2 regions of the Streptomyces johnsoniae genome follow, and region 2 is predicted to be linked to the other one. Evidence: riboswitches for the same ligand, from Rfam matches in the RefSeq annotation. Region 2 holds a riboswitch; the other holds the start of a gene.

Region 1 (14,966 bases), on a different contig from region 2:
ACCGCCGCAGAGGTGAGGTGCAGTTGTGTTCTGAGTCCCTGTTCGGAGCCGCACCGCTCCCGAGGAGCCGCTTCCGGAACCGGTGCGGCTGACACCGTCGCAGCTCGCCGAGGTCGACGCCGTCCTCGGCCGCCCGACCGCCGGGTCCGGGACCATCACCGGCCTGCGCGGCCGGGCCTGCCAGCGGGAACTCGCCCGCCTGCGTTCCTGGGTCGAGGAGGTGCTGCTGCCCGTCTACGGCCGGGAGATCTTCACCAACGCCCCCTGGTGCTCCTGGTGCCCCTGGTGCCCCTGGTGCCCCTGGTGGAGCGAGCATCCCGCAGCCGTGCCCCGGCCGCACGGGCTGTGGCAGGCGTGGCTCCAGCACATGGCCGCCGATGCCGGACCCAGCGGACCGGCGATCCGGCACCGTGATTTCCTCGACCACACGCCGTCGCCCAAACGCTCAGCCCACCGTCTCCTGCCCGCACCGCGGGCCATGAGCGCGGTCTTCGGCTTCGCCGCCGATCCTCGCGCCCTGGAGGACCTGCGCGCCGCCCCCGGCCGCATTCACGACCTCGCGCTGCTCGCCCTGAAAGATCTCGTCCACGGAGAACAGCGCGGACCGCGCCTCGGTGAACGTTCCGGGATCGACCTGATCGACTACCGCAAGCTGTACATCGACCCGGCAGCCGAATGGCGCCTGGTCTACGCCGAACGCCCGGCCCCGCCCGGCGACATGCGCAAGCAGGAAATCCTCCACCTGACGCTCGGGCCACCAACGACACACACCCAGCCCCCCGCTACATCACATAGGTGCCGAGGTCCTCGGCCTCCACGATGCCCGGCAGCGAGCCACCCTCCCGCGGCATTCCCCAAGGTGAGAACGGCGCGCGCCCGGTACTCTCGGGCCCCCCGGCGCCGTTCGCGCAGGGGCGCGGGCGGGTACGTTCGCGAGCGGGCACAACGAGGAAGGGGCCGGCGTGACCGGACCGATGACATCCCGTCGGAGTGTGGTGGCGGCGGGTGCCGCGGGACTGACAGGGCTGCTCGGCGCCTGCGGTTCCGAGACGGGCGGCAGTGAGGGCGGCGGCGAGGCGGGCGAACGCCTCGGTGCCGCCTCCGACGTGCCGGAGGGCGGCGGCAGGGTCTTCGACGGGCAGCGGGTGGTGGTGACGCAGCCCGCCGCGGGTGACTTCCGCGGGTTCTCCGCGGTCTGCCCCCATCAGGGCTGCACCGTCTCCGAGGTGCGCGACGGAACGATCGACTGCCTGTGCCACGGCAGCAAGTTCGCCATCGAGGACGGCAGCGTCGTGCAGGGGCCGGCCACCGAACCGCTGACGGCGCGCGAGGTCACCGTCAGCGGGGAGGACATCCGGCTCGCCTGATCAGCCGGCGGCGGCCCCCAGCGGCTCCTCGGCGACCTCAAGGGCCGCGGCGCGCAGCGCGCCGACCGCCGCCGCGACCGACGGCCTGCGGCCGGCGCCCGCACGCCAGACCGCGTACACGCGGCGGGTGATCGTCTGCCGCACCGGCACCACCGCGACCCCGGCCGGCACCGGCGTACGTCCGAGCCGGGGCGCGACGGCGACGCCGAGACCGGCCGCGATCAGCGCGAGCTGCGTGTGGTGTTCGGCCGCGGTGTGCGTGATCCGGGGCTCGACGCCGCGGCTGCGCAGCGTGAACATCAGCCACTCGTGGCAGATCGCGCCGGGCGGCCAGGACACCCAGGGGTCGTCGGCGAACTCCTCAAGATCCACCTCCCGCCGCCCGGCCAGCGGGTGGTCGGCGGGCATGGCGACGTCGGCCACGTCGTCCAGCAGCGGCTGCCTGGCCAGGCCGCCGGGCAGGGCCAGCGGCCTGTTGTACCAGTCGAGGACGACGGCCAGGTCGATGTCGCCGCGGGCCAGGTCGCGCAGCGCCTCCTCCGGCTCCACCTCCCGCAGCCGCGGCGCCAGCCGCGGATGCCAGGACCGCAGCGCGGCGAGCGTCTGCGGGAACAGGCCGCGGGCGGCGGTGGCGAACGCGCCGATGAGCAGCTCGCCGACGGCCCGGCCCTGCTGGGCCTCCAGGTCGGCGTGGGCCAGCTCGACCTGGGACAGGATGCGGTCGGCGTGCTCGCTCAGCAGCCGGCCCGCGTCGGTGAGGCGGATGCCGCGGCCGTTCTTGGCGAGGAGGCGCTGGCCGGTCTCGCGCTCCAGCTTGGCCATCTGCTGGGACACCGCGGACGTGGTCACGTGCAGCGCCGCCGCGGCGGCGCTGACCGAGCCGTGGTGGCTGATGGCGTGCAGGACGCGCAGCCGGTCGATGTTCAACACCTCAGTGATGCTACGGGCCCATGCGCCGGCTTCGTCGCTCTGCTTCACGGTCGCCCGCGCGGGCGACCCCGCGGTCAGTCGTACCGGCGCGCGGCCGAGGGCCGCACGGCCGCCGCGACGGCGTCCGCGAGCGGCGGGACCTCGGCCACGTCGAGGTCCGCAACGGTGATCCGGACGCCCGGCGGCGCGGCGAGCCGGAAGCGGGCCCCGGGCGCGACGGCCCATCCCGCGTGCAGCAGCCTGGCGACCGTGGTGGTCTCGTCCGGAACCGGCAGCCACACGTTCAGACCGCTGGGACCGTGGGCCGGCACGCCGCGGGCGGCGAGGGCGCCCAGCAGCGCATCCCGGCGCTCGCCGTAGGCACGCGCCGCTCGTCGCGCCTCCTCCGCGCCCCCTGCCCACAGTTGCGCCACCGCGTCCTGGAGCAGGTGGCTGACCCAGCCTGGGCCGAGGCGCTGCCGCCCCAGCACCCGATCGACGGTGACCGGGTCGCCGGTGCACGCGGCAACGCGCAGATCGGGCCCGTACGCCTTGGCGGCGGAACGGACGAACGCCCAGCAGCGGGTGTGCCCGGCCAGGGGGTGCGGGGGCACCTCCACGATGCCGTCGCCGTGGTCGTCCTCGATGAGGAGGACGTCCGGATGGGCGGCGAGAACGGCACGGAGCGCCACGGCGCGCGACGCGGAGACGGCGGCGCCCGTCGGATTCTGCGCGCGGGCGGTCACGATCAGGGCGCGCGCCCCCCGGCGCAGCGCATCCGCCGCCGGCTCCGGCAGCGGGCCCTCGTCGTCCACCGCGACGGGCGCGGTGCGCAGGCCGAGTGCGGGGATCAGGTCGAGCAGCGCACCCCAGCCCGGGTCCTCGACGGCCACGGTGTCGCCGGGGCGCAGGCGCGCGGCGAGGACACGTTCCACGGCGTCGAGCGCGCCCGAGGTGACGGCGATCCGGCCGGCCGGCACGCCGTCCCGCTCGAAGCGGTCGCGGGCCACCCGTTCCAGCGCGGCGTGCACCGGCGGGTCGCCGTAGAGCACGGGGGAACGCGTGGCGCGGGCGGCGGCGGACGCGAGCACGGTGCCGAGCCGCGGCAGCAGGTCCTGGGCGGGATTGCCGCGGGACAGGTCGCGGACGCCGGGCGGTACATCGACGCCGACGGCCTCGCGCGGGGTGCTGGCCGGACGGGCGCGCACGCGGCTGCCGCGGCGGCCGGCCGTTTCGATGACGCCCCGCTCGCGGAGCATCCGGTACGCCGCGGCCACGGTGTTCTGGTTCACGCCGAGCAACTCGGCCAGCTCCCGCAGCGTCGGCAGGGGCCGACCGGGGGCCAACGCGCCGCTGCCGACGCCCCGTTCGACGCTGGCCGCAATGTCGGAGGCGCCGCGACCCTCGATCCGATATTCTCCTAGCACAATCAGCATTTTGCACTAGTGTAATGCGCTGTGCAAGTCCGACCCGAGGAGCGTCCGATGTCCACCGCCCCCGACGCGGCCGACTACCCGCAGACCACCCGCACGACCGCGACCCGCGCCAGGCAACGGGTCTCCTACGACCGGGAGCTGGTGCACGCCGTCCTGGACGAGGGCTACCTGTGCCACCTCGGCTTCGTGCGCGACGGCGCGCCCGCCGTGCTGCCGACCCTGTACGCGCGCGAGGGCGAGCGGCTCTACCTGCACGGTTCCACCGCCTCCCGCCCGCTGCGGGCCGCCGGCGGACCGGAGCGTGGCCTGCCGGTGTGCCTGACGGTGACCCACGTGGACGGCCTGGTGCTGGCGCGCTCGGCGTTCCACCACTCCGTCAACTACCGCTCGGTGGTGGTGCACGGCACCGCGCGCCCCGTGACCGACACCGCGGAGAAGGCCCGCGCGCTCGACCTGCTGGTGGACCACGTGGTGCCGGGCCGGGCGGCCGACTGCCGCCCGGCCAACGCCCGGGAACTGGCCGCGACCGCCGTGCTGGTCCTCGACCTCGCCGAGGTCTCGGCCAAGGTCCGCGGCGGCGGCCCGAACGACGATCCCGAGGACGCCTCACTCCCGCACTGGTCCGGCGTCCTCCCGGTCCGCACCGTCCACGGCGCCCCCGTTCCCCATGACACCGAGCGGCTGCCCGCTCCCGGCTACCTGACGGCTTACGCCCGGGGCTGACCGGCCCTCGGCCAGGACCAGGCCCACGACCGCGCCGAGCAGCAGCGCCGTGCCCACGACGACGGCCGCGGTCAGCCGCTCGCCGAGCAGTGTCACGGCGATCAGCGTGGCCGTCACCGGCTCGATCAGCGCGATCACCGAGGCGGTGGCGGCCCGCACCACGGCGAGCCCGGCGAAGTACAGCGCGTAGGCCAGGGCGGTCGGCACGGCCGCCAGGTACCCGAGCAGCAACAGCGAGGCGGCCAGGTCCTCGCCCCGCGGAAGCACCCCGTCGGCCAGGGCGAACGGCAGCAGCAGCCCCGTTCCCACGGCCAGGGAGGAGAGGGTGGTCGTCAGCGGGTCGGCCGCCACTGCGGCCGTGCCCTGCCTGCGGCTGTGCAGGGTGATGACGGTGTAGCCCGCCGCGGCCAGCATGGCGAAGGCCAGCCCCGAGGGCCGTACCGCGCCCGCCCCGTCCGCGCCGCCGAAGGAGAGCACGGCGAGCCCCGCCAGCGCACCGGCCACCGCCACCGCCCCGCCCCTGCCGAGCCGCTCCCCCAGCAGCAGCCTGCCGCCGAGCGCTATCAGGACCGGGCCCGCGCCGAGGGTGACCACGGTGGCGACGGCCAGCCCTGTGGCGTCGACGGCCGCGAAGTAGGCGGCCTGGAACAGGGCGAACCCGGCGCCCATCACCCCGACGCTCGCGGCCCGGCGCAACGGGCGCTGCGCCGCGGGGCGCACGCGCGGGCGCGCCGCGCCCCGCCCGCGCAGCAGCGGGCGTACGGCGAGCAGCAGCACGAGGCCGCCCGCCGTACGCCAGAAGGTCAGGTCGATGGCGCCCAGCCCACTGGTGTCGAACAGCAGGGCCGCGACGGCGCCCGCGGTGCCCCAGGCGACGGCGGCCAGGGCCACGAAGGCCGCTCCACGGCCGGTCGGCAGCCCGGCCGGCAGCCCGGCCGGCACACGCGAAGATGATGAATGACGCATGAAGGTTCTCCCACACAGGACGAGGTGGCGGTCACTGATCCCGGAGGCGGGCAGGACCGGCCGCGCGCCGGGGCGCATCGCCCGGCACGTGCCTCGGTGGGGCCGCCCGCGTTACGCGGCCGGCGGCGGAAGAACAGTCCTGATCATGTCTGCCACCTTAAATGCCGAACCGCGGCACCGCACAGGCCCCGCGGGAAGCCCGTGCGCGAGCAGGCGTGCCAACCGGTCCACGGGGAACCTCTTTTGACGGGGACGCGTCCAATCCCCACAGCACTCCTCCGCCCAGCCGAATCCCCACACCGGAGGAACGAATCATGGCGTCTCATTCCCTACGTACCGCCGCGCTCGCCGCGCTCGCCGCACTCACCGTGCTCGTCGCCGGCGGCTGCGCCGGTTCGGACGACACCGACGACACCGCCGGAAGCCGCGACGCGTCCGACACCGCCGCGGAGGAGCGCTCCGCGGAACGGGACGGCGGCCCGGCGGAAGCGGACCCCGCGACCGAGGAAGCCGAACCGCTGCCCGACACCTCCGGGTCCGGTTCCGGGTCCGGGGAAGAAGAGGACAGCGACCGGGAGAACACCGCCGAGGACGGCAGCGGGCCGCCCCCGGCCGCCGCCGGCGACCCGGCGTGGTGCTCGCCCGACGCGCTGTCCGCCTCGCTGAACCCGCTCTCGCCCGGCGCCGGCAACCGCTACGCCGCGCTCGTGCTCACCAACACCTCCGACAGCGCCTGCCGCACCCAGGGCTGGCCCGGGCTCCAGCTCACGGCCCAGGACGGCGACGACATCCCGACCACGACCGTCCGCGACGACTCCGCCGCCCCGCAGGTGCTCACCGTCGAACCGGGCGGCAGCGCCTGGGCCCAGCTGCACTGGAGCGCGGTGCCCGGCGAACAGGACCCGGCCGACGGCAACTGCGGGCCCGACCCCGCGGGTCTTGCCGTGATCCCGCCGGACGAGTACAGCCCGACCAGCGCCGAGTGGGACTTCGGCTCGGTGTGCGGCGCGGGCCGGATCGAGGCGCTCCCGCTCGCCGCGGGCACCGGCCCCGCGCGGTAACGGCGGTCAGGCGGTGGGGAGCCAGTCGACGCGGCCGGCCAGCAGCGCGTAGCCGACGAACGCCACGATGTCGATCAGCGCGTGCGCCACGACCAGCGGCATGACCCGCCCCCACCGCCGGTACAGCCAGACGAAGATCACGCCCATCGCCACGTTCCCGAAGAAACCGCCGATGCCCTGGTAGAGGTGGTACGTGCCGCGCAGCACGGAGCTGGCGACCAGGGCGCCTATCGGCGACCAGCCGAGCTGCCCGAGGCGGCGCAGCAGGTAGCCGACGACGATGACCTCCTCCACCACGGAGTTCTGGATGGCGGAGAGGATCAGCACCGGCATCTTCCACCACACGTCCGGCAGCGATTCGGGGACGACGGTGAGGTTGGCCCCTGCCGCGTGGGCGCCGAGGTAGAGCAGCAGCCCGCTGCCGCCGATGCCCGCGGCCACCACGGCTCCCCAGGCCAGGTCGAAGCGGGGCCGGTGCCCGTCGAAGCCGATGCCCCGCAGCCCCGGGCCGGCGGCCTCGGCACGTTCGCGCAGCAGGAGGTGGGCGACCAGCGCGACGGGCACCAGCGCGGTGGCGATCCCGAACAGCTGCCACGCCAGGTCCAGCCACGGCCGGTCGGGGGCGCGGGAGCTGTTGAGCGTGGCGGCCTGGTCGCTCAGCCCGCCCGGGCGGGTCAGCACGCCCGAGAAGCGGATCAGTGCCCCGATCGCGCTCGCGCCGAGGGAAAGCCCGAGCACCAGCAGCACTTCGTGGCCGAGCAGGCGGCGGGAGCGCCGTCCCGCGCCGCCCGTGGCCGCCTTCGTCGCCTGCTCCGGCCCCAACGCCGCCTCCCGTCCGCGCACCGCCGCCGTGCGCCCGTGCGCGGGCCCCGGGGGCGTCAGCCCTCGTCCGGCCAGCTGTGCACGGGAGCGTCCGACCGCGCCAGTTCGCTGTACCGCCGGACGAGATCGCGCAGTGCGCTCGTCCGGTCCGCTCCATCGGCCACCGCCTGGTGGTAGACCCGAGTCTGCCAGCCCGCTCCGGTGACGCGGCGGCGGCACCTCCCCTCGATCACGGCGAGGTAGTGGTCACGGTCAGCGGCGGCGACGCCGCAGGCGTCGAGGCCGTCGGCGGCCAGCGGCAGCAGCCGCCGGCGGACCAGTTCGGCGGCGGGCCACGCCTTGGGGGCGCCCGCTCCCGGCTCCGGCCAGCTCAGTTCGGCGTCGATGCCGTGCCGACAGGCCGCGAGGAAGTTCTCCTCCGCGGTGGCGAACGGCATCCGCCGCCACACCGGCTCCGGGTCGTCCGCCAGCGCGCGCACCAGCCCGTAGTAGAACGCGGCGTTGGCCACGGTGTCGGTGACCGTGGGCCCGGTGGACAGCACGCGGTTCTCCACGCGCAGGTGCGGGACGCCGCCGGTGACCGCGTACACCGGCCGGTTCCAGCGGTACACCGTGCCGTTGTGCAGGATCAGCTCCGACAGCCGCGGCACGCCGCCGGACGCGAGCACCTCCAGCGGGTCCTCCTCGCCGCACAGCGGGAGCAGAGCGGGGAAGTAGCGGACGTTCTCCTCGAACAGGCAGCTGACCGAGTCGATCCAGCGTTCGCCGAACCAGGCCCGCGGGCGGACGCCCTGGGCCGCGTGCTCGGGCGGGCGGCTGTCGGTGGCCTGGAGGAAGAACGGGGGTCTCGACTCGTGCCACAGCTCGCGGCCGAAGACGAACGGGGCGTTCGCACCGACGGCGACCTGCGCGGCGGTCGCGGCCTGCGCGGCGTTCCAGGTGTCGGCGAATCGTTCCGGCGTGGTCTGGAGGTGGAACTGCACCGAGGTGCACGCCGATTCGGCGGCTATGGACTCGAAGGTCCCGCGCAGCCGCTCGGCGCCGGTGATGTCCAGGGTGATCGCTTCCCCGCGCGACGCCATGATCTGATCGTTCAGCAGCATGTAACGGTCGTCCGGGGAGAACGTATCGGGCGCCATCTGCTCAGCGGTGATCGTCGGCAGCACTCCGGTCATCACCAACCGCGCATCGAATTCCGCGGCCATTCGGTCGGCATAGCCCAGGGCGATGCGCAGTTCTTCGGCCAGATCGTCGAACACCCGCCCGGACAGCCGTCGGGGCGCCATATTGAGTTCGAGGGTGAATTGTCCGAGCTCCGCCTGGAAATCGCGGGTCGCCATTCGGGACAGCACTTCATCGTTGACCATTCGGGGCGAACCGTCGGAGTCGGCGAGGCACAGCTCCACCTCAAGACCGATCTGGTCACGCGGCCCCTCGAAGCGGTCCTCGCGCAGCAGCGCGCCGAGGGCGTCGAGACACGCGTGCAGCCGGGCCCTGAACCGCTGCCGTGCGGCCAGATCGAAGCGGTCGGCGACGACCTTCTCTCCCATGGGGCACCTCCTCGGTCGAGCGGTGTCATGGGCTCGATCCTGCCCAGGTGGCCGGGACGGCACGCATGTCCCGCGCGCCGCAGCCTCACCATCAGGGCATATTCCCCTGGAATAATCGCCGCTCCGGCGGTCGCCGCGGCGACCGGATTTCCCCCTTGCCGAAACCTCGCGGGTGGGCTACTTGAAACGTAGGGACAACAAGCCGCGTATAAAATCCGGCACGGCGTGTCTCCCTATCAAGAGGCGACCTACTCCGAAGCGAGAGGCGACCCATCATGCCCGTGCTTAACCCGACGGCTCCCGCTGCCGCCGAGCGCAGCATCCGTACGGCGCTTCACCCCGCAACGAGGCGGGCACCGCATCCGCTGTACCTCGACCACGGCGCCCTGGACCTGGCCCTTCCGCTGCCCGTGCACCGGCTGTCGCCGGTGACCGGGTCCGCCGCGCCGCCCGACGCCCGGCTGACCGGCTGGCGCTTCCTGCTCACGCGCGACGGCCGGGCCGTCGGCGCGGCGGAAACCGCGCGCACACCGGAGGGCTGGGCGTTCTCGCACTTCTGCGAGGGCCCGTACATCGCGTCGACGGAACGGGCCGTGCGGCTGGCCGAGTCGCTGCCCGCGCCCTACCAGCCGCGCCTGCTGTCCGTGCCGGAGCTGTACATGCTGACGCTCTGGCTGCACTCCGACCCGGCCGCGGACCCCGCCGAGGGCAGCCCTCAGCCGCAGGACCTGCTCATCCCGCTGGCCCCCGCGCCGCCCGGGATCGCCGCTGACCGGGCGGTCCGCACCGACGTGCTGCTTCCGGTGCTGAGCACCCGGCTCGCGCCCGTCGGGCTGGCGAGCTGACCGCTCACCACCCAAACGTCCGGGGCCGGGCCGCAACGGCGCGAACCGGCCCCGGCCCTCGTGCCCGGCGTTCAGTCCGCGTAGTCGGCCACCGGCGGGCAGGAGCAGACCAGATTGCGGTCCCCGAAGGCGCCGTCGATGCGCCGGACCGGCGGCCAGTACTTGCCCGCCCGCTGGTCCTGGGCCCCGGTCGGGAAAACGGCCTCCTGCCGGGTGTACGGGTGCGGCCACTCGCCGCTCAGCTGGGCCGCGGTGTGCGGGGCGTTGGCCAGCGGATTGTCGTCCTTCGGCCACTCCCCCGACCCGACGCGGTCGATCTCGGCACGAATGGCGATCATCGCCTCACAGAACCGGTCCAGCTCTGCCAGATCCTCGCTCTCCGTGGGCTCGATCATGAGAGTCCCCGGCACGGGGAACGACATGGTCGGCGCGTGGAACCCGTAGTCGATCAGCCGTTTGGCGACATCGTCGATGCTGACGCCGGTCGCCTTCGTCAGCGGCCGCACGTCGATGATGCACTCGTGCGCCACCAGCCCGCCGGGACCCGCGTACAGCACCGGGTAGTGCGGCTCCAGCCGCTTGGCGACGTAGTTGGCGGCGAGTACCGCGACCTGCGTGGCGCGGCGCAGCCCCGTCGCGCCCATCAGCCGCACGTACGCCCACGAGATCGGCAGGATGCCCGCCGAGCCCCACGGCGCCGCCGAGACCGGACCCGTGCCGCCGCCCACGGGTCCCGCGGCGGGCTGGAGCGGGTGGCCGGGCAGGTGGGGCGCGAGGTGGGAACGCACCGCGACCGGGCCGACGCCAGGACCGCCGCCGCCGTGCGGGATGCAGAACGTCTTGTGCAGGTTGAGGTGCGAGACGTCCGCACCGAACCGGCCCGGCCTGGCCAGGCCGACCAGCGCGTTGAGATTGGCACCGTCCACGTACACCTGCCCGCCCGCGTCGTGCACGGCCGCGCAGATATCCGCGATGTCCTCCTCGAACACCCCGTGCGTGGACGGGTAGGTGACCATCAGCACGGCCAGCTCGTCCGCGTGTGCGGCGATCTTGGCCCGCAGGTCATCGGCGTCCACATCGCCGTTCTCGCCGGTCGCGACCACGACGACCCGCATCCCGGCCATGACGGCGCTCGCGGCGTTGGTGCCGTGCGCGGAGGACGGTATGAGGCAGACGGTCCGGCCGGGCTGCCCGGCCGCCCGGTGGTAGGCGCGCACGGCGAGCAGGCCCGCCAGCTCGCCCTGGGAGCCGGCGTTCGGCTGGAGCGAGACGCTGTCGTAGCCCGTGACCTCGGCCAGCCGCTCCTCCAGCTCCCGGATCAGCGCGACGTAGCCCTCGGCCTGTTCGAGGGGCGCGAACGGGTGCAGCGCGGCGAACTCCGGCCAGGTGACCGGCTCCATCTCCACCGTCGCGTTCAGCTTCATGGTGCACGAGCCCAGCGGGATCATGCCCCGGTCCAGCGCGTAGTCGCGGTCGGCGAGCCGCCGCAGATAACGCAGCATCGCGGTCTCCGAACGGTACCGGTGGAAGACCGGATGCGCGAGGTAGTCGTCGCCTCGCAGCAGCTGCTCGGGCAGCGCGTCCGGCGTGCGCGCGTCCAGCGCGTCGATGCCGAACGCGTCACCCGCCACCCCGAACGCCGCCCAGACCGCGGCGAGCTGGCCGCGTCCCGTGGTCTCGTCGCACGAGACGCCGACGTGGTCGGCATCGGTCAGGCGCAGGTTCACCCCGGCCTCGCGGGCCGCCGCCACCACCTCCGCCGCCCGGCCTGGCACCTGGGCCGTGACGGTGTCGAAGAAGGAGTCGTGCACGACCGCCACGCCGCCATCGCGCAGCCCGGCCGCGAGCAGCGCGGCATACCTGTGGGTGCGGCGGGCGATGGCGGCGAGCCCGTCCGGCCCGTGGTACACCGCGTACATGCCGGCCATCACGGCCAGGAGCACCTGTGCGGTGCAGATGTTGCTCGTCGCCTTCTCGCGGCGGATGTGCTGCTCCCGCGTCTGGAGCGCGAGGCGGTGAGCCGGTGCCCCGGCCGCGTCCCGGGAGACGCCGACCAGACGCCCGGGCAGGCTGCGGGCATAGGTGTTCCGCACGGACATGAAGCCCGCGTGCGGGCCGCCGAAGCCCATCGGGACGCCGAACCGCTGGCTGGAGCCGACCGCGATGTCGGCGCCCAGCTCCCCCGGCGAGGTGAGGAGCGTCAGGGCGAGCAGGTCGGCGGCCACCGTGACGACCGCGCCGAGGCCGTGCGCCTCCTCGATCAGGCCGCGGAAGTCGCGCACGGCGCCGGAGGCCCCGGGGTACTGCACGAGAACGCCGAAGACCCCGCGCTCCGCGGCCTCGGCCGGAATGCCGTCACCGAGGTCCGCGACCAGCACGTCCACCCCCGTCGGCTCGGCGCGGGTGCGCACCACCGCGATGGTCTGCGGCAGGCAGTCGGCGTCGACGAGGAAGACCCCGCCCTTGACCTTGCCGACCCGGCGGGACAGTGCCATCGCCTCGGCGGCGGCGGTCGCCTCGTCGAGCAGGGACGCACCGGCCGTGGGCAGCCCGGTGAGGTCGGCGACGACGGTCTGGAAGTTGAGCAGGGCCTCCAGCCTGCCCTGCGAGATCTCCGGCTGGTACGGCGTGTACGCGGTGTACCAGGCCGGGTTCTCCATGACGTTCCGCAGGATGACGGGCGGGGTGAACGTGCCGTGGTAGCCGAGGCCGATCATGGAGTGCAGCACCGTGTTCCTGGCGGCGAGAGCGCGCAGCTCGGCCAGCACGCCCGCCTCGTCGCGCGCCTCGGGCAGCCGCAGCGCCTCGGTGGTGCGGATCGTCTCGGGCACCGCGGCGGCGGTCAGCTCGTCCAGGGAGCCGAAGCCGACGTGGGCCAGCATCTTGGCCTGGTCCTGCGCGTCGGGCCCGATGTGCCGGGCAGCGAAGGGAGTGCCCTGCTCAAGGGCGGACAACGGGGTGCGGCGAGCGGTCATCGGGAGGCTCCTCCTGGTCGCGGCGACCTGCGGGGGTGCCAGGCGCCGGCGCCTGGCTGCCTCCCCCTCTGTCATGTCGACCTGAGAGCTTCACCGCGTCACACACGTGACCGGCTTGCACCGTCGGTGAGGGAACCCGGGGAGCGTCGCTCCCCCGTCACCCTGCTTTCCAGAGTGGTCATCCCCGCGCGGTACAGGGGCCTGAGAGATTCCGGGGAGGAGTTGCTCCTTCGGCGCCCGGGGCCTGGTCGGCACCGGGACTCTCCCGCACGAGGTTGTCAACCGTCTTTGAGGGTACCAGCGGGGGTGGTTCCGGTGGCCCGGGTGCCACTCGACTGGCCAGTCCGCGGATTGTGCCTTTTCGTAGGTCGTGGAGACCTTCCGGGACCAGTGGTGATCAGTTGGAGGAATCGTGCAGACCGACATCGACCCGCGCAGTCTGATCGGCCTCAAGGCGTTCGACCGCGACGGCACCAAGATCGGCACTGTGGATGAGGTGTATCTCGACGACGCCACCGGGGCACCCGAATGGGCGGCCGTGCGCACCGGCCTTTTCAGCCGCGACGCGTTCGTTCCGCTGGAACCGAGCGAGCTGGTGGACGACACGCTGTGCGTCCCCTTCCCCCGCTCCCTGATCAGGGACGCCCCCGACTTCGGCGTGGGCCGCCACCTCTCCCCCCAGCAGGAGCTCCAGCTGTACCACCACTACGGCCTCGACGTCCCCCGGCTCGGCCCGGACGACACGCTGTCCGCCTGACTCCCGCCGCCCGGCGGGGCCGCCCGCTCGACCAGGGGCAGCGGCTCGCCGCCGGTCAGCTCCGGGTCATCCACCAGGAACGTGCGCACTCGGCCCGGCGGCGAATCGGGGCGCTCGAAACGGATCGTGACGCGGCCGACGCCGCTCCCCTGGACCCAGCCGGGACCGAACCGCTCGTGCGTCACATCGAGCCCGGGCAGCCAGTCGGTGGTCCGCGGGACCGGCCGCGGCGCGGGCGCACCGCCGGGCGAGGGCTCGGCGGCCGGCTGCTCCGGCGCGCGCGATGACTGGAGCGCCTGGGCGAACAGATCCTCCTGGGTGAAGTCGGCAAGACCGCTGACGCCCACACCGAGCAGCCGGACGCCCTCCGTGGTGTCCACGCCCTCCAGCAGCCGCCGGGCCGCCTCCTGGACCACCTCGGGGTCGTCCGTGGGGCCGCGCAGCGTCTCGGAACGGGTGAGCGTGGTGAAGTCGTAGCGCCTGACCTTCAGCACCACCGTCCGCCCCGAGCGGCCGGCCGCCCGCAGGCGCCGCGTGCAGCGGTCCGCCAGCCCGGCCACCTCGAACCGGATGCGGGCCCGGTCGGTGACGTCGACGTCGAAGGTGTCCTCCACGGAGACGGACTTGGTGTCCCGGTCCGCGACCACGGGCCGCTCGTCGACCCCGCGGGCCATGAGGTACAGCGAGGCGCCGTGCGCCTTGCCGAGCAGCCGCAGCAGCTCGGCCTCGCCCGCCTGCACCGTCTCGCCCACGGTCGTGATGCCCGCCCTGCGCAGCACCTCCGCGGTGGCCGGGCCGACGCCGGGCAGCGTGCGCACGGGCATGGGCGCGAGCAGCTCGCGCTCCGTGCCGGGGCGGATCAGCACAAGACCGTCCGGCTTGGCCTGCTCGGAGGCGATCTTGGCCAGCATCTTGGAGCCTGCCAGGCCCACAGAACCGGTCACGCCGGTGGCCTCGCGAATCGCGGCGCGCAGCCGCTCGCCGGTGCGCCGCGCCTCCTCCGCGGACGCGGCCGTGCCGCCCGCCGCCAGATCGACGAACGCCTCGTCCAGACTCAGCGGCTCGACCAGCGGTGACAGCTCGGCCAGCAGGCCCATCACCGTCTCGCTGATCGCCCGGTAGATCTGGAAGCGCGGCACCAGGAACGCGGCATGCGGGCACAGGCGGCGCGCCTGCGCCATGGGCATCGCCGAGTGCACGCCGAACCGCCTGGCCTCGTAGGAGGCGGTGGCGACCACGCCGCGCGGCCCGAGGCCGCCGACGATCACGGGCTTGCCGCGCAGGCTCGGCTTGGCCGCCTGCTCCACCGAGGCGTAGAAGGCGTCCATGTCGAGGTGCAGAACCGTAGGCTGGCCTCTCACACAACGATGGTGCCCCACGGGTCTGACAAGCCGGGGGGAACGTCTGCCCGGGCCCGGCTTCGGATCAGCCCGTGCGGTGCCTGCGGCGCGCCAGCTCGTCGCCCGGGTGGGCGACGGGCACGGGCTCGCCCGTGTCGAGCCGCTCGGCGCTCAGCTGGGCCAGCGCGCCCTCCACATCGCTCCACACCGCGCCG
Region 2 (14,966 bases):
GCTGACCGCGTCGTGCAGGTCGAGGCGCAGCACGTGCCAGTCACCGTCGCGTTCCCTGGTGTGGCCGCGCAGCCGCAGGCGCGCGCCGACGGCGGTCTCGATCGACCGCCGCCCCGACCATCCGCTGCCGTGCCCGAGCGCCAGCACTTCGACCACCGGGGTCGCTTGGGGCGGCGCCGCCGCCGCGGTGTCCAGGGGGCCGGCGCCCCGGGGGCCGAGCCCGACGATCCGCAGGGAGCCGTCGGGCGCCGTGGCGAACTCGGCGGACAGCGCGGAGTGCCCCCAGTGGATGCGCTGGCTGCCACCAGCCGCGGGTGTACCGGACAACGCGTGCCTCCCGGTGAATCCGTCGGTGCAGTTGGTGCAGTTCTTGACGGCCAAAGTGTTACCGGTCACAATCCTGGCATGCGTGTGACCGGTAACACAAGGCTGCGGGGCGGCAGACGGCCGCGGGGAGCCGAAGCGGCCACGCGCACCGGCCCCGTGGGCGGCCGGCCCGAGAACTGAACCCGCACCGACCACCCTTCCCGGAGTCCGCCATGCGAAGAGTCGCCGGCCTGACGGCCCTCATATGCACCGCCGCCCTGACCCTGACCGCGTGCAGCGACAGTACGGCGGGCGGGCCGCCCGACAGCGGCGGCGGCCCGCCGGTCGACCCCACCGCGAGCCTGGAAGGCGTGGAACTCACCTTCTGGACCGCGCAGAACAGCGTCACCGCCCCCGAGCCGGTGATCGAGGCGTTCGAGGCGGCGACCGGCGCCGAGGTGTCCACCGAGGCCATCCCCGACCTCTACGAACAGAACGTGCCCACCCGGCTGGCCGGCGGCGACAAGCCCGACCTGATGTTCTGGCAGCCCAGCATCAGCACGCTCCCGTTCATCCAGCCCCAACAGAACCTGCTCCCGCTGGACGAGGAGCCGTGGGTCGAGGCCCTCGGCCCGACCGAGCGGTCCCTCGGGGTCGTCGACGGCACCCGCTACGCCGCGATCGTCACCAGCCCGGCGATGCTCGGTGTCTACTACAACAAGGACGTCTTCGCCGAAGCCGGCCTTGACGAGGCGGACTTCCCCGGCAGCTACGAGGAGCTGCTCGCCCTCGGGCACACCATCGCCGACCGGACCGACGCGGCCCCGTTCTACGAGGTGGGCGGCGACAGGTGGCCCCTTCAGTGGCAGGTCCAGGTCCAGCTCACCGACCTGCCCGACGCCTGGTGGGAGGGGCTGAACCGCAACGAGGAGTCGTGGACCGACCCGGTCGTCGTCGACGCCATCACCCGCTACCAGGACGACCTCCTCGGCGCCGGACTGGCCCAGGAGAACTACCGCACCGGCACGTTCACCGGCCAGGGCGAGGCCCTCTGGGGCGGCACCGCCGCCATGGCGCTCAACGTCACCTCCTTCCAGTCCCAGCTCCAGGCCCAGTACGGCAGCGCCGAGATCGACGAACGGATCGGCTGGTTCCCCATCGCCAACTCCGAGGCGCGCGGGCTGTACTCGCCGGACCAGACCAACGGCGTCGTCGCCTTCCGCACCGGCGACGAGCAACGGCAGAACGCCGCCCGCCAGTTCCTCGCCTTCTGGCTGGGGCCCCACTACCCGGACTACGTCGACGCCAGGGACATCCCGTCCATCCAGCCGGACGTGCCGACCCCCGACGGGCTGCCGCAGACCGCCCTCGACCAGGTCGCCGCGCTGCCCGACGCCCACGGCGTCTTCCAGGCCCGCGCCATCGTCGCCCCGGAACTGCACGTCGGCCTCGCGGACATGATCCACGGGGAACGGTCGCCGCGGGACGTCGCCGAGTTCGTGCAGGACCAGTTCACCGAGATCGCCCGCGCCCAGGGCGCGGCGGGCTTCTGACCCGAGCGAAGGGACACGCATCGTGGCGCACACCGCCACCGACAAGGCGTCCGCCACGGGCCGCCGGCTCTCCGCCGCCGCCGTTCACCACCCCTGGTGGTTCGCCCTGCCGGCCGTCGTCGTGTTCGGCGGGTTCTTCCTGCTGCCCAACCTCCTCAACTTCTGGTACCCGTTCACCGACTGGTCCGCCTACCACAGCGAGATCGGCTTCGCCGGCCTGGACAACTTCCGCGCCGTCCTCGACGACGGAACGCTGTGGCGGGCCATCCGCGTGACGCTGACGTACGCGCTGCTCGCCGCTTTCTTCCAGAACCTCTTCGGCCTGCTGCTGGCGCTGCTGCTGGAGAAGGACACGCGCTTCAACCGCTTCTTCCGCGCCGTGTTCTTCCTGCCGGTGCTGATCTCGGCGCTCGCGGTCGGCTACGTCTTCCAGGCGCTGCTCAACACCGAAGGCGCCGTGAACGACCTGCTCGGAACGTCCGTCCCCTGGCTGGGCGACACCACGTGGACCGTCGTCCTGGTCGCCGTCATCCACGGCTGGAAGTGGATGGGGCTCGCCATGCTCATCTACCTCGCGGGCCTCAAGGGCATCCCGAACGAGGTCACGGAGGCAGCGCGCGCGGACGGTGCGGGGCCGTGGCGGATGTTCAGGTCCGTCCGCTTCCCCATGCTCGCGCCGGCCGTCACGTTCAACGTCACGACCTCGCTGCTTGGCTCGATGAACACCTTCGACATCGTCCAGGCCACGACGGCGGGCGGCCCGGCGGCCTCCACCGAGGTCATGAACATCTACATGTTCCGCGTCTTCGGACAGGGCCTGTACGCCCAGGCGTCCGCGATGAGCCTCGTGCTGTTCCTCGTGGTCATCGCCATGGCGATCCCACTCATCACCGGCCTGCGCCGCAGGGAGGAACTACTGTGAACCGCCCCGGCCGTTACTGGCGCCTGGGGCGCCCGGCGCTCGTGGTCGTCCTCGCGCTCGTCACCGTCGGCATCCCGCTCTGGCTCGTCCTGGCGACCTCAGCCAAACCCCAGGGCGAGGCCGTCCGCCCGAACCTGGACCCGCCGGGCGACTGGCAGCCCGGCGCCAACTACGCGGACGCCTTCAGCGAGGGCGAGATGCTGCGCGGCTTCGTCAACAGCCTGCTCGTCATCGTTCCCTCCGTGGTGCTCGTGCTGTGCCTCGGCGCCGCCGCGGCCTGGGTGTTCGCCCGCCGCCGCGGGCGGCTCGTCGCCGCCGCGTACGCCGTCTGCATCAGCGGCCTGCTGCTCCCGCCGGCCATCATCACCATCGTGCTGCAACTGCGCCAGCTCGGCCTCGCCGGTACGCGGCCCGGCATGATCGCGGTCTACACGGCGATGTACCTCTCCACGGCGATCTTCTTCATGACCGGCTTCATTCGCAGCATCCCCTTCGAACTTGAGGAGGCGGCACGGGTGGACGGCGCCCGCCCGCTCCGGGTGTTCCTGCGCATCATCCTGCCGCTGCTGCGCCCGGTCATCGCGACCGCGACGATCATGGTGATGCTGTACGCCTGGAGCGACATCTTCTACGCGTTCTTCGTGCTCGGCGGCGGCGACGCCGCCACCCTGCCGATCAACCTCTACCAAGTGGCGAGCGCGCAGCTGTACCTGAACAACTGGCACCTCGTCTTCGCCTACGTCGTACTGATGAGCCTGCCGATGATCGCGGTCTTCGTCATCGCCCAGCGGCGCATCGTCTCGGGCATCACCAGCGGCGCCGTGAAGTGAGCCGGACGGCGCCGCTGGTCCCGGGGGCCTGTCAGCCGCCGTCCTCGCACAGGGCGTTGTCGATCAGCTCGGTGGCGGCGGACTCCTGGCGCAGGGCGCTGTCGGCCGAGTCCTGGAGCTGGGTGGACATCGACACCACGACGCTGCGCAGCCCGTCGGCGGTGACGCCGATCCTGGTCTTGTAGCCGATCTGGTCGCCGCTGGGAATCCACACGGTGCCGCCGCAGGGCAGCGGACGCGAGAACACGCCGAGACCGTAACGGGCCCCTGGCCAGGGGGTGTCGTCCTCGCCGAGCGCGACGGTGCGCGTCAGCTCCGCCCGTTCGGCCTCGTCGAGCAGCGTGCCGTCGAACAGCGCCCGCGCGAACCGGTCCAGGTCGGCGGTCGTCGAGAGGTAGCCGCCCGAGGCGTCGGCGTCGATCAGCTCGGTGGTGTCCACCAGGTCCTCGCCTGGCGCGAAACGGGTGTAGCCGTGTGCGTGCGGGTGGGGCAGGGTGGGGGAGAGGCCCGGCCAGATGGTGTGCCGCATGCCGAGGGGCGTCAGGATGCGGTCGTTCACCTCCTCGTGCCACGCCCGTCCGGTGACCTGTTCGATGACCATGCCGAGCACCGCGTAGCCGGTGTTGGAGTAGCTCCAGCCTTCGCCGGGCGGGAAGTCCGGCGCGTGGCGCATGGCCGCGGCCACGATGTCCTGCGGCGTGTGCACGTCGTACCGGTTCGCGTAGTAGTCGGCCGCGGAGCCGCCGCGGCTGGGGTAGTTGCCGTCGTACACGCCGCCGGTGTGCTGGAGCAGCGCGCGGAGCGTGATGCGGCTGCCGTCGTGGCCGTTGCCCTCGACGACGCCGGGCAGCCACTCCGCCACGGTGTCGTCCAGCGACAGCGCGCCCTCGCGCGCGAGTTGCAGCAGGACGGTGGCCACGAGCGTCTTGTTGGTGCTGCCGATCCGGAAGTATCCGTTCGGCGGGACCGGCCGCCCGGTGCGGAGGTCCGCGACACCCGCGGTCGCGGTGCGCACGCGTCCGTCGGCCCCCGTCACCCGCGCCTGAACGCCGGTCACGCCGGCCGCCGTGATCGCCGCCACGTCCTGCCGCAGCCGGTCCCCGTCGCCCTCGCGCGGGTCCGTCGCCGCTCCGCCGGCCGCGGCCGGCCCGGCGAGCGTCGCGAGTACCGCCACCGCGATGCCGCACGCCACCGCCCGCCCGGCGCGGCCCTTCGTCCTCGTCATATCCTTCATGCCGCTCACCCTGCCGCCCGGCGCCACCGGCCCACCATGCGGCAACCCACCGGGTACGCGGTGGGGTTACCCCCAGGACCCGGCCGGTCAGCGCGGTTCCGGGGCGCGGCCCAGCGCCGACCCGTGCCGCACCGCCCAGTCCGCCAGCGCCGACAGCGGTTCGAGCAGCGACCGGCCCAGCGGCGTCAGGCTGTACTCGACGCCGGGCGGCACGGTCGGGAACACCTCGCGCCGCACCAGGCCGTCGTTCTCCAGACCGCGCAGCGTGCGGGTCAGCATGCGCTGGCTGATGCCCTCGACGGCGCGGTGCAACTCGTTGAACCGGTACGGGCGGTGCCCGAGCAGGATCATCAGCAGCATGCTCCACTTGTCGCCCACCCGCCGGAACACCTCCCCGACCGGACAGGCGGCCAGCTCGTCCAGCGGCACGGGACGCGGCAGTTCGTGCGCGAGCACCGAGGGAACATCGCTGTGCGTACCTGACATCAAAGTGCCTTCTTTCCCGCTTCCGAGGCCGCGGCCGACGATGGACCGGCCGATCGACGAGCCTATGCGGAGGACACCATGCCGGTCCCGGCACGAAAGAACGTGATCATCAGCGGCGGTACCGCCGGCATGGGCCGGGCGACCGCGCTGGAACGGCTGGCGCGCGGCGACCGCGTCACCGTGATCGGCAGCAGCGAGTCCAGAGGGCGCGCGCTGCTCGACCTGGCCGGGCACCGGGACCTGCGGTTCATCCGGGCGGACCTGTCCTCCATCGCCGAGGTCGAGCGGGTCGCGGCCGAGATCGCCGGGCACCACGAGGCCGTGGACGCGCTGGCGCTGTTCGCCAACCGCGTCAGCGTCAAACGGCGGGAGACCCCGGACGGGCTGGAGTTCACCTTCGCCCTCTACTACCTGAGCCGCCACCTGCTCGCCCACCGCCTGCGCCCCCTGCTCGACGCCGCCGAGACCCCCGTCGTCGTGAACGTGGCCGGGGTCGGCAACACCGCGGGCCGGATGCACTGGGACGACCTGCAACTGACCCGCCGCTACGGCCAGGTGCGCGCCCAGCTCCAGGCCGGGCGGGCCAACGACCTGCTCGGCGTGGCCTTCGCGGCGGCCGGCGGCCGGGCCCGTTACGTCCTGTACCACCCGGGCTTCACCCGCAGTGGCGCCGACGCCCACGGCAACCCGCTGGTCCGTGGCTCGATCCGGCTGCTGGGCCGGTTCTTCGGCCGCCCGGTGGCCGACTCGGCCCGCCCTGTCGTCGACTGGATCGACCGGCCGCCCGCGGAACCGCTGACCGCCGTCGACCGCGGCCGGAACGTTCCGCTGTCGCTGAAGACCCTCGACCCGGCCGACGCGGCCCGCCTCGCGGAGCGCACCGAGGAGCTGCTGAGCCGTACCCGTCCCGGCCCGGCACCGAGTGCCTGAACGGGGCCTCACCCCTGCGTGCTGTCGTGCCGTCCGAGTTGGCCGGGCGCGGCGGACCGCGCGTTCCCGAGGTCAAGGGCGAGGACCCGGAGAACCGCCGGGCCCGTCGGGCGGCGGAGCTCGCCGATCTGCCGCCAGCCGAGGGCCGCGAAAGCCCGCACGGCGTACTCATCGGCGCGGTCCACCAGGGTGACGCCCAACGAGACCTGGTGATCGGCGAACAGACGCTTCTGAAGCCGTTCGGTGAGCCCGCGGTCGCGCTCCCGCGGATGGACCACGATCGCGGTGATCGAGAACACCCGCCCCGAAGCGGTGAGGTGCTCGACATCCGGCGGCAGCGGGCCGTCGAACCCGTGCCACCAGGAGCTGCCACGCCCCACCGGGAAGCCGAAAGCGCACCCCGCCAGGGTGGTCGTCTCCGCGATGAGCATGCCGAACCCCGGCTGCCTGACATCCTCGGCGAGGCGCCGGAAGAAGTCTTCCCGGCTCCGGTAGTCCACGTCGGTGCCTGCCGTCGTGGACTCCGCGTACAGATCCGCGAGATCCTCCCGCATCCCTTCGGCCTGCCAGCGGCTGAGCCGGCGCAGGCGGGCAGGGGACGTCGCGGACACGGGCCGCTTCCCGGGCCGGGCAGGCGGCCTCACCACACACTCCCGCACGCCGCGCGGCCCGGCCGCCATGGTCGGCCCGCGCCTCCGGAGAACCGTCCGGGCGGCACCGGCCCGGCGCGGACGTCCGGGCAGTGCAGGCGCAGCACGGCGCCCGCCGTCGCCGCGCGCCGGGACGCGGTGAGGGCGGCGTTCACCCCGGCGCAGTCGCGGAAGGTGACGCCGGCCAGGCCGGCGTCGATCAGGTGGATGCCGTCGCGGAGCAGTGCCGAGGACGCGACGCCGATGTCGCCCGTCAGCGTGATCGGGGCCCGGTCGGCTCTCCGGCGGTGGGACACGCGCAGCGGGACGCCGGTCCGCCCGGGACGCGCGAGGTCGCTTGTCACGCCGGGCCCCGCCGCTCGTGGTGCCGTCCGGCGCGCGGGCGTTCCGGCGGGACGGCGCCGCCCTCGTCCTCCCACACCGTCAGCAGCTCCGGGTGGGCCGTCTCGTCGGCCATGAGCGCGCTCGCGGTGCGGGGTGGCCCTGACGCGTCGCGCGCCGCGGCCATCAGCCGTTCCGCCGAGTGCGCGCTGGTCTCCGGAGGAATCACCAGCAGATCCCAGCGGCCGACGCGGAAGGAGAGCAGCAGGAGCATGTGCGGGTCCAGTTCCGCCGCGAACCAGCCCACCTTGATCACGTGCCGCCCGACCGGCACCTTGCGCGGAACGACCGGCCAGTGGCGGGGGTTCACGGCGACACGGGTGATCCTGCCCCACAACGGGTCCAGTACGGCGGCCAGCGCGGGAAGCTCCCGGGACAGCTCCCGGGAACGAGGCCACCATGCCCCGTCCAGCAGCTCTCGCGGAGCATCCGGGCTCTTCAGGGCCAGTCGAGCAGGGAGGGCATCAGCACGCCCCGAGGGGAATGTGGGGCGATCGGTTGTCGCTGACATGGGACGAACCCGTCTCCGGCCACCGCCTGGGGCGAAGGCCGGCATTTTCCTTCGTCGAGAACGGCGCCCGCATGAAAGCCGACGTACGACAAACTCTCGATACCACCACTGTACGGCGCCACCGTCGCTGCGGACAGCCGCGGTGGGCGGCTGCGGGCGTCACACGCGCAGCAGGGCTTTGATGGCGCGGCGTTCGTCCATGGCCCGGTACGCCTCGGCGGCCCGGTCGAGGGGGAGGGTGAGGTCGAAGACCTTGCCGGGGTGGATCTTCCGCTGCCAGATCAGGTCGATCAGCTCGGGCAGGAAGCGGCGGACCGGGGCGGGGCCGCCGTGGAGGTGGATCTGGGAGAAGAACAGTTCCTCGCCGCTGAGGGTGACGTCGTGGTTGACGCCCACGAAGCCGAGGTGGCCGCCCGGGCGGGTGGAGCGGATCGCCTGCTGCATCGACTGCTGGGTGCCGACGGCCTCGACGACCGAGTGGGCGCCAAGACCGCCGGTCAGTTCTTTGATCGCGGCGACGCCCTCGTCGCCGCGTGCGGTGACGACGTCGGTGGCGCCGAACTCCCGGGCGAGCTTCTGCCGGGGCTCGTGGCGGCTCACCGCGATGATCCGCTCGGCGCCGAGCTGCCGGGCGGCCAGCACGGCGTGCAGGCCGACCGCGCCGTCGCCGACGACCGCGACGGTCTTTCCCGGCCCGGCCTCGGCGGCCACCGCGCCGAACCATCCGGTGCCCAGCACGTCGGAGGCGGCCAGGAGGTGGGGGATCAGGTCCTCCTCGGGCGTGCCAGGGGTGGCCACGAGGGTGCCGTCGGCGTGCGGGATGCGGGCGCGTTCTGACTGGGTGCCGACCTGGGCCATGAACACGCGGTTCACGCAGGAGGAGGGGTATCCCGAGCGGCAGATCTCGCAGGTGCCGTCGGCGGCGACGAACGTGCCGACGACGAACTGCCCGGGCCGCACGGTGCGGACGTCGCTGCCGACCTCCTCGACGACTCCGACGTACTCGTGCCCCATCGGCATCGGCGCCTGAATCGGCTCGGTGCCGCGGTAGGGCCACAGGTCCGAACCGCAGACGCAGGCCGCCGACACCCGGATGACCGCATCCGTCGGCGCGGTGATCGTCGGGTCGCCGATCTCTTCCACCCGGACGTCGCCGGGAGCGTGCAGCACAGCAGCGCGCATGATGATCCCTCTTCCTCGTTCGCTCGCGTGCCGGGCCCCGGCACGGCGGCCGGGTCCGGTCCTGGACAGCTAAGGGCGGCCGGGGACAGGTACGGTTCGCGCACGCGGCGTGTCGGCGCGATGCCACTCGTCGGGCGGCACGCTGTCCAGGGAAGCGCGGCCGTCGGCGTCGAGGGAGGTTCCGCCGAGGGGCGCACCAGCAGTGCGTCCCTCGCACAGCCGGGCGGGCGTACCGTCGATGACCTGGACAAGCGCCAGGAAGTCCGCGAGTTCCCCGTCTCGCGGCGAGCCAAGGTCGCCCCCGAGCAGGCCGGACTGCCCACCGGCGGCGAACGCCGCGTCCCCGGCCTGCGGCGCAGCGAAGTCGCCGCCCTCGCCGACGTCGGCGTCGAGTGCTACGCCAAGGTCGGACGCGGCCACCTCGCCGGTGTCTCACCCGCCGTCCTGGAGGCTATCGCCGCCGCCCTCCGGCTCACCGCACCCGGCAGCCCGGCTCGGCGTTCGTCAAACCCTCAGGTCCACCGCCATCAGGGGAAGCTCTCTGCCGGGAATCGATCCGGAAGGCTCCGAGCCGACACGTACCGCCCCCATCCGGCGGTAGAAGGGCTCCGCGTTGGGGTCGGCGCCGAGGATCAGGCGGGTGAAGCCGAGGCCGCGTGCCACATCGAGGGTGTGGTCGAACAGGCGACGGCCGACACCTTGCCCGATGGCGAGCGGGTCCACGAACAGCATCCCCAACTCACCCTCCAGCGGCTCACCGTCGAGGGTCGCGAACCCGATCGCGCGGCCCTCCCGTTCCGCCACGGTGGTCCGCCGGCGTTCGATGTCGCCGGGGTGGAGGCGCAACTCCTCGCGGCAAGCGGCGATAAAGGCATCGCTATAGCCCCAGTACGCCTTCGAACGAAGGGCCAGCTCGCTCAACGCCCCGGCCTCCTCGGCCCGCGCCGCTCTGATCAACATCGAGTCAGCACTCGACGATGTTCACCGCGAGGCCGCCGCGGGCCGTTTCCTTGTATTTCACGCTCATATCGGCCCCGGTGTCCTTCATTGTCTTGATCGCCTTGTCCAGCGACACGTGGTGCCGGCCATCGCCGCGCAGGGCCATGCGGGCGGCGGTGATCGCCTTGACGGCGCCCATCCCGTTCCGTTCGATGCACGGAATCTGCACGAGGCCGCCCACCGGATCGCAGGTCAGGCCCAGATTGTGCTCGATGCCGATCTCCGCGGCGTTCTCCACCTGCTCGGGGCTGCCGCCCAGGACCTCGGCGAGGCCGCCGGCCGCCATCGAGCAGGCGGAGCCGACCTCTCCCTGGCAGCCGACCTCGGCGCCGGAGATCGACGCGTTCTCCTTGAACAGCATCCCGATCGCCGAGGCGGCCAGCAGGAAGCGGACGATCCCCTCCTCGTCGGCGCCCGGCACGTAGTCGACGTAGTAGCGCAGCACGGCGGGCACGATGCCGGCCGCGCCGTTCGTCGGGGCGGTCACCACGCGCCCGCCCGCCGCGTTCTCCTCGTTGACCGCCATCGCGAACAGCGTGACCCACTCCATCGCGAGCGCCGCCCCGTCGCCCTCGCCGCGCAGGCGGCGCGCGGAGGCCGCGGCGCGGCGGCGGACCTTCAGGCCGCCGGGCAGGATGCCCTCGGTGCGCAGGCCGCGGTCGACGCAGGCGGCCATCACCTCCCAGATGCGCAGCAGCCCGGCGCGGATCTCGGCGTCGGTGCGCCAGGCCCGTTCGTTCTCCAGCATGAGGCCGGACACCGACAGGCCCGTCTCCCGCGTCATCCGCAGCAGTTCGTCGCCGGTGCGGAACGGGTGGCGCAGCGCGGTGTCGTCCAGCCGGATGCGGTCGGCGCCGACCGCGTCATGGTCGACGACGAAGCCGCCGCCCACCGAGTAGTACGTCTTGTCCAGCAGCGGGCGGCCCGCGCCGTCGTCCGCGCGCAGCGTCATGCCGTTCGCGTGGTACGGCAGGGCGCGGCGGCGGTGCAGCACCAGGTCGGTGTCCTGGTCGAACGGGACCGGGTGGACGCCGAGCAGCGGCAGGGAACGCTCGCCGCGTACCCGTTCCGCCTCCTCGTCCGCGCGGTCGGTGTCCACGGTGTCGGGCGTGTGGCCGAGGAGGCCGAGGAGCACCGCCTTCGGCGTGCCGTGGCCGTGCCCGGTGGCGCCGAGCGAGCCGAAGAGCTCGGCGTGCACGGCGGCGGTGTGGGCCAGCAGCCCCTCGTTCTTCAGCCTGCGGACGAACATCCCGGCGGCGCGCATCGGGCCGACGGTGTGCGAGCTGGAGGGGCCGATGCCGATGCTGAACAGGTCGAAGGCGGAGAGGGCCACGGCGTGCTCACTCGCTGGTGAAGGAGGTGTACTCGTCGGCGGACAGCAGGCCCTCCGGCTCGCCCGCCGAGGTGTCCAGGCGCACGCGGAACAGCCAGCCGCCCTCGAACGGCGCGGAGTTGACCAGGGCCGGGTCGTCCACCACGTCCTGGTTGACCTCGGTGACCTCGCCGGACACCGGGGCGTACAGGTCGCTGACGGACTTGGTCGACTCCAGCTCGCCGCAGGGCTCGCCCGCGGTGACGGCGGACCCGGTCTCCGGCAGCTGGACGAACACGACATCGCCGAGCGCGGTGGCCGCGTACTCGGTGATGCCGACCGTGGCGACGCCGTCCTCGGCGGCGGTCAGCCACTCGTGTTCCTTGCTGTAGCGCAGGTGCTGGGGGTTGCTCATGGGGTGGCTCTCCTGGGAGATCGCGGTTGTCTTCAGCTTGTGCGATTACTCGGGACTACTTCTGGCGACGGTAGAACGGCAGCGCCACGACGTCGTGCGGCTCGCGGCTGCCGCGAATGTCCACGCACACGCCCTCGGTGCCCGGCGCGGCGAACTCCGGGTCCACGTACGCCATGGCGATCGGCCGCTCCAGGGTCGGCGACGGCGCGCCGGAGGTGACCTCGCCGACGGGGGCGCCCGCGGCGTTCACCACCGCGTACCCGGCGCGCGGCACGCGCCGGCCGCGGGCCACGAGCCCGACGAGCGCGCGCGGCGGTCCGGCCGCGGCCCGCTCCGCCGCGGCGGCCAGGGCCTCGCGGCCCACGAAGCCGCCCGGCTTGTCGAGCTTCACCACCCGTCCGAGCCCGGCGTCGAACGGGGTGGTGGCGGTGGACAGTTCGTGCCCGTACAGCGGCATGCCGGCCTCAAGCCGCAGCGTGTCGCGGCACGCGAGGCCGCAGGGGACCAGCCCGTCGGGCCGCCCGACCTCGGTGAGCGCCTGCCACAGCGGCTCGGCGTCGGCCGGTGCGCAGAACAGCTCGAAGCCGTCCTCGCCGGTGTATCCGGTGCGGGCGATCAGCGCGTGGCGGCCCGCGACCGTTCCTGGCAGGCCCGCGTAGTACTTCAGGCCCGCCAGGTCGGCGTCGGTCAGGCGCCCGAGGATGCCGGAGGCGGCCGGGCCCTGGACGGCGATCAGCGCGTACGCCGCGCGGTCGTCGCGCACCTCGGCGTCGAACGCCCCTCGGCGTGCGCCCAGCGCGTCCAGCACGGTCTGCGCGTTGGCCGCGTTCGCGACCAGCAGGTACTCCGCGTCGGCGAGCCGGTAGACGATCAGGTCGTCCAGGATGCCGCCCGCGGCATCGCAGATCATGGTGTAACGGGCCCGGCCCACCGCCAGGCCGCTCAGGCGGCCGACGAGCGCGTGGTCGAGCAGCGCGCCCGCCTGCGGCCCGGTCACCGTCAGCTCGCCCATGTGGGAGAGGTCGAACAGGCCCGCGGCGGAGCGCACCGCCTGGTGCTCGGCCCGCTCGCTGCCGTAGCGCAGCGGCATCGACCAGCCCGCGAAGTCGGTGAGGGTGGCGCCGAGAGCGCGGTGCACGGCGTCGAGCGCCGTCGTCCGGGGGGTGACGTCCGTCATGGGCGGTCTCCAGGAGGCGATGGGCAGCGGCAGAAGGGCAGGGGGCGTAAGGCTTCCGGGCCCTCCCCATCTGTCATCGGCACCTGAGAGGTTCGCCGCGGCCCTGGCGGGCGGCGGCTTGCACCGTGGGTGGGGCCGCGCCGACGTGGGCGGCCCGCTTTTCAGATTCGCCTCCCGCGCGCGGTGCGGGGCCTGAGAGATTCAAGGGAGGACTTGCTCCTTCGGCGCCCCGGTGACCGGGGACTCTCCCGCGCGTGGTCGAACGGCCAGGTATGCGGTTGTGTCGTGCTGCGGACACATCATCGCACGGACCGGGGCGGCAGGCCGCCCGCCCCGTCCCCGATCGCCGCCCGTACTAAGGTCTGGGGCGGCGTTCCCGGACCTGATGAGATGGTGGTCGAACGAGATGAGTGTTCCGCGGCAGGGCCCCGGCTACGGGGGCGGCTGGCCGAGCAACGAGCTGGAGGAGACGCTCGCCGGTGCCCTCGGCGCCAACGACGCCGCCCCGCGCCTGCTTGAGACCCTGGCCCGCAGCGCCGTGTGGGTCCCGCTGCCCGAGGGCGGCGGGCCGGAGAGCCGCACCCTCGACCTGCCCACCATCGAGCTGAACGGCGGCGTGTACGTCCCGGTGTTCAGCTCCGCGGAGCAGCTGCACCTCGGCGGCGCCTCGCACCTTCCGTTCAGTGTCGCGCCCGCCTGGCAGTTCGCCCGCGGGCTGCCGCCGCAGGTCGGCATCGCCGTCAACCCGGGCGGCACGGTCGGCGTTCCGGTGCCGCCCGCCGCCGTGGCGGAGCTGTGCCGCTCCACCCCGGGCCGGCGCACGCCCGGTGTGCCCTCCGGCGCGCGGATGCGTCTGTTCCAGCCGGATTGGCAGAGCGAGCCGGTCGACTTCCTGAACGCGGCGGCGGCCGAGCTGGCGCAGGTGTGGCAGGTCAGGACCGCCCGCCGCGGCCTCGCCAGCGCCGAGGGAGCGCCGCCGAGCCTGTTCATCGGCGTGGAGCTGGACGCGCCGGACGAGGAAGGGCGCGCGGCCGCCGGCGATGCGCTGGGGCGCGCGCTCGCCGCGCGACCGGTCGCCTGGCCGGTGCAACTCGTCATGCTGGATGCGGCCGAGGACCCCGTGGTGGACTGGCTGCGGGAATGTGTGCAGCCGTTCTACACGCGTGACGTCTAAGCGCCCTCGGTGAGGGGCATGTGACGGGCGGCTGCCGGGCACAGTGCATCCGAGGGGCGCGAGGAGGTCCGGACCAGGTGAGTGCGGAAGAGGGCGTCGAGGAGCTGCTGCCCCGGATCACCCCCGACCGCCTCGACACCTACGAGAAGCTGCTCGGCGCGCTCGCCACCAGCGAGGTTCTGATGCTGCTGTGGCACGGCCGCCCCGGTGAGCCGGACGCGCAGTACGGCAGCGTGGACGTGGCGGGGCACGGCTACGCGCCGTGCGTCACCTCGGAACGGGAGCTGACCGCGAGCGGCTGGACGCGCGCGCACGAGGTGGTCGCCGGCCGCGACATCGCCGCGGCCCTCTACCCCGAGCACTGGGGCCTGTGGCTCAACCCGCACGCGGAGAGCGGTGGCCTCGGCATCCCGTGGCTGGACCTGCGCCGCATCGCCGGCGGCCTCGACCGGCTGCCCGCCGGCCCGCTGCGTATCAGCGAACCCAGCATCCGCGCGGACGCGTTCTACGCGCAACTCACGCTGCACGCCCGGCGCACGCCGGCGCTGCGCAGCCTGCGCCGTGCGTGGGTGCGCCCCGCGGTCGGCCCCGCCTACCTCGTGATCGGCCTGGACGTGGACGACACCGCGGAACAGACGGCGGAGGCCGTGCGGCAGATGATGAGCCGGGCGATCACCGCGGTGCCCGAGGGCCTGCCGGTCGGCACGGTCGCGATGGCCGACGCGTTCGACCCCGTCGCGATGTGGCTGCGGGCCAACGCCCGCCCGTTCTACGACCGGGACGCACCCGGCGACGGCTCGGGCCCCGCCCCGCCCCGCCGGCACGGCTACGGCTACCCGCGCCCGTACTGAGTCCCTGGGCGGTTTCGGGCGGCCTTTCCGGGTTACCCGTCACGTTCACAGAC

The links. A riboswitch is a leader RNA that binds a small molecule or an ion and turns the genes downstream of it on or off. The one in region 2 is predicted to bind glycine.
Region 1: another riboswitch for glycine. It lies ahead of gcvP (aminomethyl-transferring glycine dehydrogenase); the one in region 2 lies ahead of gcvT (glycine cleavage system aminomethyltransferase GcvT).

Annotation. Positions count from the first base shown of each region.
Region 1 covers NZ_JAVREV010000004.1:57,969-72,934, forward strand. The annotation lists partial or broken gene RM779_RS08430 (DUF4913 domain-containing protein) at 83-415, shown strand; gene RM779_RS08435 (hypothetical protein) at 446-742, opposite strand; gene RM779_RS08440 (Rieske (2Fe-2S) protein) at 975-1,367, shown strand; gene RM779_RS08445 (LysR family transcriptional regulator) at 1,368-2,297, opposite strand; gene RM779_RS08450 (aminotransferase class I/II-fold pyridoxal phosphate-dependent enzyme) at 2,372-3,703, opposite strand; gene RM779_RS08455 (pyridoxamine 5'-phosphate oxidase family protein) at 3,761-4,435, shown strand; gene RM779_RS08460 (DMT family transporter) at 4,319-5,401, opposite strand; gene RM779_RS08465 (DUF4232 domain-containing protein) at 5,716-6,462, shown strand; gene RM779_RS08470 (CPBP family intramembrane glutamic endopeptidase) at 6,469-7,284, opposite strand; gene RM779_RS08475 (glutamate--cysteine ligase) at 7,341-8,834, opposite strand; gene RM779_RS08480 (hypothetical protein) at 9,110-9,679, shown strand; gene gcvP (aminomethyl-transferring glycine dehydrogenase) at 9,751-12,654, opposite strand; glycine riboswitch at 12,716-12,832, opposite strand; glycine riboswitch at 12,834-12,932, opposite strand; gene RM779_RS08490 (PRC-barrel domain-containing protein) at 13,067-13,411, shown strand; gene RM779_RS08495 (DNA polymerase IV) at 13,360-14,772, opposite strand; gene RM779_RS08500 (MerR family transcriptional regulator) at 14,837-14,966, opposite strand, start outside.
Region 2 covers NZ_JAVREV010000001.1:247,179-262,144, reverse strand. The annotation lists gene RM779_RS01210 (alpha-galactosidase) at 1-327, opposite strand, end outside; gene RM779_RS01205 (ABC transporter substrate-binding protein) at 540-1,859, shown strand; gene RM779_RS01200 (carbohydrate ABC transporter permease) at 1,882-2,781, shown strand; gene RM779_RS01195 (carbohydrate ABC transporter permease) at 2,778-3,611, shown strand; gene RM779_RS01190 (serine hydrolase domain-containing protein) at 3,643-4,845, opposite strand; gene RM779_RS01185 (winged helix-turn-helix transcriptional regulator) at 4,933-5,331, opposite strand; gene RM779_RS01180 (SDR family NAD(P)-dependent oxidoreductase) at 5,410-6,261, shown strand; gene RM779_RS01175 (hypothetical protein) at 6,270-6,872, opposite strand; gene RM779_RS01170 (STAS domain-containing protein) at 6,902-7,255, opposite strand; gene RM779_RS01165 (DUF5994 family protein) at 7,252-7,803, opposite strand; gene RM779_RS01160 (zinc-dependent alcohol dehydrogenase family protein) at 7,963-8,985, opposite strand; partial or broken gene RM779_RS01155 (transcriptional regulator) at 9,229-9,459, shown strand; gene RM779_RS01150 (GNAT family N-acetyltransferase) at 9,490-9,945, opposite strand; gene RM779_RS01145 (L-serine ammonia-lyase) at 9,950-11,317, opposite strand; gene gcvH (glycine cleavage system protein GcvH) at 11,325-11,711, opposite strand; gene gcvT (glycine cleavage system aminomethyltransferase GcvT) at 11,767-12,888, opposite strand; glycine riboswitch at 13,060-13,149, opposite strand; gene RM779_RS01130 (enhanced serine sensitivity protein SseB) at 13,295-14,062, shown strand; gene RM779_RS01125 (enhanced serine sensitivity protein SseB C-terminal domain-containing protein) at 14,140-14,913, shown strand.